Lacibacter sp. H407: one gene and its partner. The protein of the gene in region 1 interacts with the protein of each later gene in a pairwise test. Links are inferred from orthologs where the notes say so. Each region holds a gene or a part of one and is shown on either strand. Other genes may lie near its edges.

Region 1 (3,531 bases):
AATCTTACGATCTGCGCAGGAGATAATTCATCAATAATATCTTTCTGATTAGGAGAGAGGTAGGCTTCTGTTGCTTCTTCGAGTAACTGCAAAGCAACTTCATCCTGTAGTTGAGCAACCTGGTCGTAAATCTTTTGTTTCAGTTGTTCAATGTTTTTCTTTTCCATAGTTGAATTTACAAAAAAAAAGTCCCGTTTAACGGGACTTTCGATTATTTCTTCTTCGCAGCCTTCTTTGGCGCTGCTTTCTTATTGGCAGCCTTCTTCGTAGCCGCTTTCTTTTTCGTAGCTGCTTTTTTTGCAGCCGCTTTTATTTGTTTTGAGAAAGCTCCCGGCATCTGTGCTTCGATCATTTTCTTAATCTCTTCCACCGGCATTTTTGCCACTTCTTCTGTGGTATATTTTTCGCCGTCTTTCTTTTTATCGATCTTCAGCATCTTTTTACCAAAGCGGATGAAAGGTCCCCAACGACCGTTCTCAACTGCAATATTTTCATCGGGCCAGCGCACAATAAAACGATTGGCTTCTTTCTCCACTTTTGCTTCGATCAGTTCATTGATGTCGTTCGCAGAAAGATTTTCGAAATCATAGCGCTTGGGTACATTGATAAACAAACCATCCCATTTAATGAACGGACCAAAACGCCCTTTGCCTTTCGTTACCGGTTTGTTTTCAAACATGGCAACAGGTGCATCGGCTGTTTGTTTTTCTTTGATGAGTTCTATTGCTCTGTCCATTGTTATTTCCAATGGTTCCTCACCACGTGGAATAGAAATAAACTGCTCACCAAATTTTACATACGGTCCAAAGCGACCCACATTCACACTCACTTCTTCACCTTCAAATTCACCCAGCGTCAATGGAAGTTTGAACAGATCCATTGCTTCTTCGTAGGAGATGGTCTCAATACTTTGATTTTTACGCAACGCAGCAAAACGTGGTTTTTCTTCATCACTCACATCACCTATCTGCACCATCGGTCCAAAGCGTCCCATGCGTGCAACGATCTTTTTACCGCTTTCAGCATCAATCCCTAATTCACGTTCCCCTTTAATACGTTCAGCATTTTCAATGGTGTTATCTACATCACGTTTAAACGGACTGTAGAATTCCTCCAGCATTGTGTTCCATTTCAACTTTCCTTCGGCCACATCATCAAACTCACCTTCAATATGTGCAGTGAAGCCATAATCCATGATGCTTTCGAAATGCTGTTTCAGAAAATCCGTTACCACCAAACCAAGATCAGTAGGGAAGAGTTTCGATTTTTCTGCACCGGTGTTTTCCTGTTCCATGCTTTTGCTCACAGCATCGTTCTTCAATTGTAACACACGGAAATCACGGCGTACACCTTCTTTGTCACGTTTCTCCACATAACCTCTTTTCAAAACAGTTGAAATAGTAGGAGCGTATGTAGACGGGCGACCAATACCCAACTCTTCCAGTTTTTTTACCAGCGATGCTTCCGTATATCTTGGCGCAGGACGGGTGAAACGTTCCGTTGCATTCATTTCATTTAGCGGTAGTTGTTGACCAACTGCCAACGGTGGCAACATGCCTTCCTGTGTTTCATCTTCGTTGATATCATCATCATCTTTGTCTTCACGATATACTTTTAAAAAGCCATCAAACTTCAACACTTCACCTTCGGCTTTTAATTCTTCATTGTTACTTGAAATAGAAATGAGAGCAGTGGTACGTTCCAATTCCGCATCAGCCATTTGCGATGCCATGGTACGTTTCCAGATGAGTTCATACAAACGACGTAGATCTTGATCCTCAACCGTTGTATTTTCCATGTAAGTGGGGCGGATGGCTTCATGCGCCTCTTGTGCACTTTCATTTTTGTTTTTGAACTTGCGGAACTGATGATACTTGTCGCCATACATACCTTTTATGGTACGTGTGAGATCACCAAGAGCCGTATCACTCAAGCTCACACTATCGGTACGCATGTAAGTGATCTTACCACTTTCATACAACTTTTGTGCAAGCTGCATAGTGCGGCTTACTGAGTAGCCAAGTTTTCTGCTGGCTTCCTGTTGTAAGGTTGAAGTGGTGAAAGGAGGTGCCGGTGATTTTTTACCGGGACGTACTTGGATATCTTTTACTTTATATGTAGCACCCTTGCAACTGTTCAAAAACTTTTCCGCATCATCTGCCGTGTTTTGCTTCTTTGCTTCGGCCTTGAACGTCACATTGCGGTCGCTCAAATCTTTGGCAGTAAACAATGCTTCTATTTTGAAGGAAGAAGTAGCAGTAAATGCATTGATCTCACGTTCACGTTCGGCAATTAAGCGAACGGCCACACTTTGTACACGGCCTGCGCTGAGGTTGTTCCGCATGCTCATTTTGCGCCACAGCACCGGACTGAGTTCGAAACCAACAATCCGATCCAAAATTCTGCGGGCCTGCTGCGCATGCACAAGATCCATGTTAACGGTCCGTGGATTTTGCACTGCTTTCTGGATGGCAGGCTTGGTAATTTCATGAAAAACAATGCGCTTTGTTTTGTAAGGATCGAGGCCCAGCACCTCACACAAATGCCAGCTGATGGCTTCACCTTCACGGTCCTCATCCGTTGCCAGCCATACTTCATCACTTTTTTTTGCCAGTGCTTTTAGGTCTTTTACCACCCGTTCCTTTTCATCGGGCACAATATAACGGGGTTCGAAATTATTGTTGACATCAATACCCATTTCATCCTTTTCGAGGTCACGGATATGGCCATAGCAACTCTTCACCTCGAAGTCTTTTCCGAGGATCTTTTCAATCGTTTTTGCTTTGGCAGGGCTCTCTACTATCAATAAATTCTTAGCCATAAGTTGGTTCCACAAGCCGGCTTTTTAAGGGACATCGGCAGCACAATATTATAAAATGATTGATAAATGCAAGAAAAGAGTGCGGCAGGAGGGGCAATTAATGAAAAAAGTTGAGTGATGAGTAGATGAAAATCAGTGGAACTTTAGCGCCTCGGTTCGGTTTTTAAAAACCGAACCGAGGCGCTATTTTTTTGAATAGAAAATGTGCAGCTTTTGTATTGTTTGAAAAAAATGAATACAGAAATTTGAGTTATTCTTTAAATTATCAGAATATTATTTTCATTGGTATAAACTCTTTAACAAGCCTCATAACATTTAAATCAGCAAGCAGTAAGTAGTGTTTATCCTCTTTTTGGATATAAGTTGATGAGATCAGACTATGGTTGTCAAATTTTTTATCATAGGGGATGAACTTGGTAGTCATCTTACCATCGTAATCGTACACCCTATATTCAAGTCCCCTTTTTCCTTTTATTCGGTTATTATATCCAAGCACGAAATTATTGTTATGAAGAAGAGTTATAAATCCACCTACTCTCGTATAGCCTTCGTAATTCTTGCTTTCCTGATAAGTAAGATCGATCCAGCCAATTTCGCCGTTTGGCTTTATTTGGTAGAACAAGGCTCCACGATATTCTTCTGATATTGTAGTGTATTTAGGAGTCGTATATTCAAACAACTTCAGGCGGTGTGCAAAGTAATACGCTGTG
Region 2 (3,084 bases), 950 kb from region 1 along the record:
GCTTGGTTGTATAAGGGTTAATTCGTACTGCAAAGATCAATATCATCCGTCGTTTTTGTGCTGATGATCACTTTGTTTGCAACGCCGGCCGTATTGTAGTACACGATCATAATCCCATAGGCCATTTGATAGGCTTCCCAATTAGCATCTTTCAGTTTAGGGTTACCGAAACGGCTGAACATGCTGGATTTTTTTGCACCTAATACCGGGGCTGTGAATTTGCCTTTGAATGTACTGCTGATCACAATATAATCACGCTGCGTATAAAAGCGGATCCCTTTATTATCATAATATACACCACCGCCGCAGGTAGAAGAAGGCCCTTCTTTTTCGAACGAAGTAAAACAGGGCAGCTTCACTTTTATTTGTTCCGGATCGATATTTGGTTTGGCTTCATTGATCCAGCCTTTGAATACATCAACGGTTAACACGCCACAATCGGGCTTCACTTTTAATTGAGCCGAAACAGCAACAGAGGTTACGAGCAGCAGCATTGAGACGAGTAATTGTTTCATAGAAGATCATTTTAACGATCTGCTGCAAAATCCCTGCTAAAGGCATTTTTTGCGGAAAGAAGTTTTACGGGAAGCAGAAATTTTTATCTTCACGCCATGTTTTTTCTGTTATCGAAGCTCCTCTCTTTTTTACTGTCGCCCTTTAACTGGCTGCTTATTTTTGCACTGATCAGTTTTTTTACGAAAGATCAGCAGCGGAAACGCCGCCGGGTCATTTTTTGTATCAGTTGGTTTCTGTTATTTTCAAATCCATACATTATTCACAAGCTTTCGTTGAACTGGCAGGCAAAACAAAAAGTAATGACCAGCGGAGAACAATACCAGGCAGGAATTTTGCTGGCAGGTTTTGTTTCGTTTGAATTTAAAAGCAAGCAGGGTTTTTATGGCAGTGCAAGCGACAGGTATATACAGGCCATTCGTTTATACAAACTAGGCCACATCAAAAAAATACTTATCAGCGGCGGCAGTGGTAGTGTATTACGCCAGCAATACAAAGAGGCCGACTTTGTAAAAGATGAATTACTGAAAATGGGTGTTGCCAAAGATGATATCCTTAGTGAGAACCAAAGCCGTAATACTTATGAGAATGCATTGTATTCAAAAAAACTGCTTGATTCATTACAACTGAAAGGACCTTACCTGCTTATTACATCAGCCATGCATATGAAACGTTCACAACAGGTGTTTACTAAAGTCGGGTTGAATACGGTTGCTTATCCATGCAACTTTACATCGATCAATAATCCACAGTTATTCTGGGAATCTGTTACACCATCGCATCATGCATTCCAGGGATGGGATAATTATTTGAAAGAAGTGGTGGGGTTGCTGGTGTATAAGATGACGGGGAAAGCTTGAAGCATGTACGAGATTTGATGTACGAAGTACGGAGTTAAAAGGCACTAGCTTCATTAACTTAGAACCTAGGACTTAACACTTACAACTTTCTTACTTCAACCGTATGCATCTCCCCTAACTTAAACAACACTTCTTCTAACCTGTTCTTGGGAATACTGATCTCAACATCACAAAACAAATTCGTTTCTTGTTTTACCACAGTACAGTTGTATTGTTTTACGATCATCATCACATCATTCATACGTGTATAATCAAAATGTAATTGATAATTCACTTCGATTTGTTTTTGAATGATGGGCGTTGTTTGCAGAGCGAGTGATGTAACAGTTTTGTACGCATTGATCAAACCTGGCACGCCTAATAATGTGCCACCAAAGTATCGCACCACTACTACCAGTACATTGCAAAGTTGCTTGCTATCGATCTGTCCAAGAATAGGTCTACCTGCACTTCCCGATGGTTCACCATCATCACTCACACGAAATGTATTTCCGTCAACACCCAAACGATAAGCAAAACAATGATGCACTGCTTTTGGATGTTCTTCTTTCAATAATTTCATCTTTGTTTTAAAATCATCAACAGAAATTAACGGGTAAGCATAGGCCAGAAAACGACTACCCCGGTCTTTAAACTCAGCTACAACAGGTTGGGCAATGGTATAATAAAATTCTTCGTTCATTTAATGTTGTGAATGGTCAATGGTGAATAGTGAGTAAAAAACTAACCGTAAGCGATCAGTGCAATGGCAGCGATTGATATGATTATTCCGATCCAGTTAAGCTTTGTCAATTTTTCTCTGAACATCAGGAATGCTGCCACTGTGCTGAATAAAACGATTCCCATATTATTGATCGGGATGATGGCTGAGCTATTGCCCGCATAGGCTTTCAGCACACCCATAAGACACCAGATGGAAAAGTAATTCGGCACACCAATTACGATACCTGCAACAACAGCTTTTGGTTCAAACTTTAATCGTCCGGTTGCAAACAGGAATACCAAACTGATGATACCAATAGATGCAGCAGCGGCAAATGCACTGATGAGATAAGCATTTTGATTTGTGTCGTTGATATAAGTTGTTTCAACATACTTGATCATGGTATCAAGCAAACCACTGGCGACAAACAAAACAACAGGTAACAGAAAATAAGCTGTCTTTACTACTTTACCCGAAGGTTCAACATGTCCGGGTCCGGGCCAGCAGGTAAGCACAACTGCAATCAGTGCTGCAATTACCCCAACTATTTTAAAAATTGTGGCATCTTCGTTATACAGGTAAATGGAAAAGAGAAAAGGTATTACCAACGATAATTTATTCCCGACTGATGCAACAGCCACACCCATTGTTTGTGCTGTTTTTGCAATGACGTTGAACAACGAAATAAAGATGGTTCCCATGACCATTGCCCATGGAAACCACTCTTCCCCAATTACTTCTTTGTTGATGGGGAATGCGCCGTTTACAAATGAGCCTGTAATAACACAAGTGATATAATTGAAAACTATTGCCTGGAAGGTATTAATGCCAAGCTTTTCAAGTAGTTTAAACGATAACGTTAACCATGAGCTGAATACAATACTTCCAAGCAACAATAAAAGCATATTACAATGAGTGATGAGTAATGAATGATGAGTTTCTGGAGTACACAATTCGATCTATTCCGATGAGTTGTTCACCGGTTTGTACAGCGTTGGTCAATTGTGG

The links.
Region 2: the proteins of topA (region 1) and WG989_RS14420 interact in binary tests that used the Escherichia coli proteins (3 or more experiments, as listed by UniProt). The link is inferred for Lacibacter sp. H407 from one-to-one orthologs.

Annotation. Positions count from the first base shown.
Region 1 is NZ_JBBKTU010000001.1:4,250,248-4,253,778, reverse strand. What follows is about bases 12-3,210. They hold topA (type I DNA topoisomerase), read right to left. Parts: upstream 2,822-3,210; coding sequence 212-2,821; downstream 12-211. Other genes in these bases: WG989_RS18230 (hypothetical protein), read right to left, coding at 3,087-3,210; WG989_RS18240 (hypothetical protein), read right to left, coding at 12-167. Outside these bases: more of WG989_RS18240, read right to left, coding at 1-11; more of WG989_RS18230, read right to left, coding at 3,211-3,531. UniProt on the Escherichia coli protein: Releases the supercoiling and torsional tension of DNA, which is introduced during the DNA replication and transcription, by transiently cleaving and rejoining one strand of the DNA duplex.
Region 2 is NZ_JBBKTU010000001.1:3,300,566-3,303,649, reverse strand. What follows is about bases 255-3,006. They hold WG989_RS14420 (IMPACT family protein), read right to left. Parts: upstream 2,056-3,006; coding sequence 1,453-2,055; downstream 255-1,452. Other genes in these bases: ribD (bifunctional diaminohydroxyphosphoribosylaminopyrimidine deaminase/5-amino-6-(5-phosphoribosylamino)uracil reductase RibD), read right to left, coding at 2,983-3,006; WG989_RS14415 (hypothetical protein), read right to left, coding at 2,097-2,981; WG989_RS14425 (YdcF family protein), read left to right, coding at 612-1,373; WG989_RS14430 (hypothetical protein), read right to left, coding at 255-515. In the rest of the region: more of WG989_RS14430, read right to left, coding at 18-254; more of ribD, read right to left, coding at 3,007-3,084.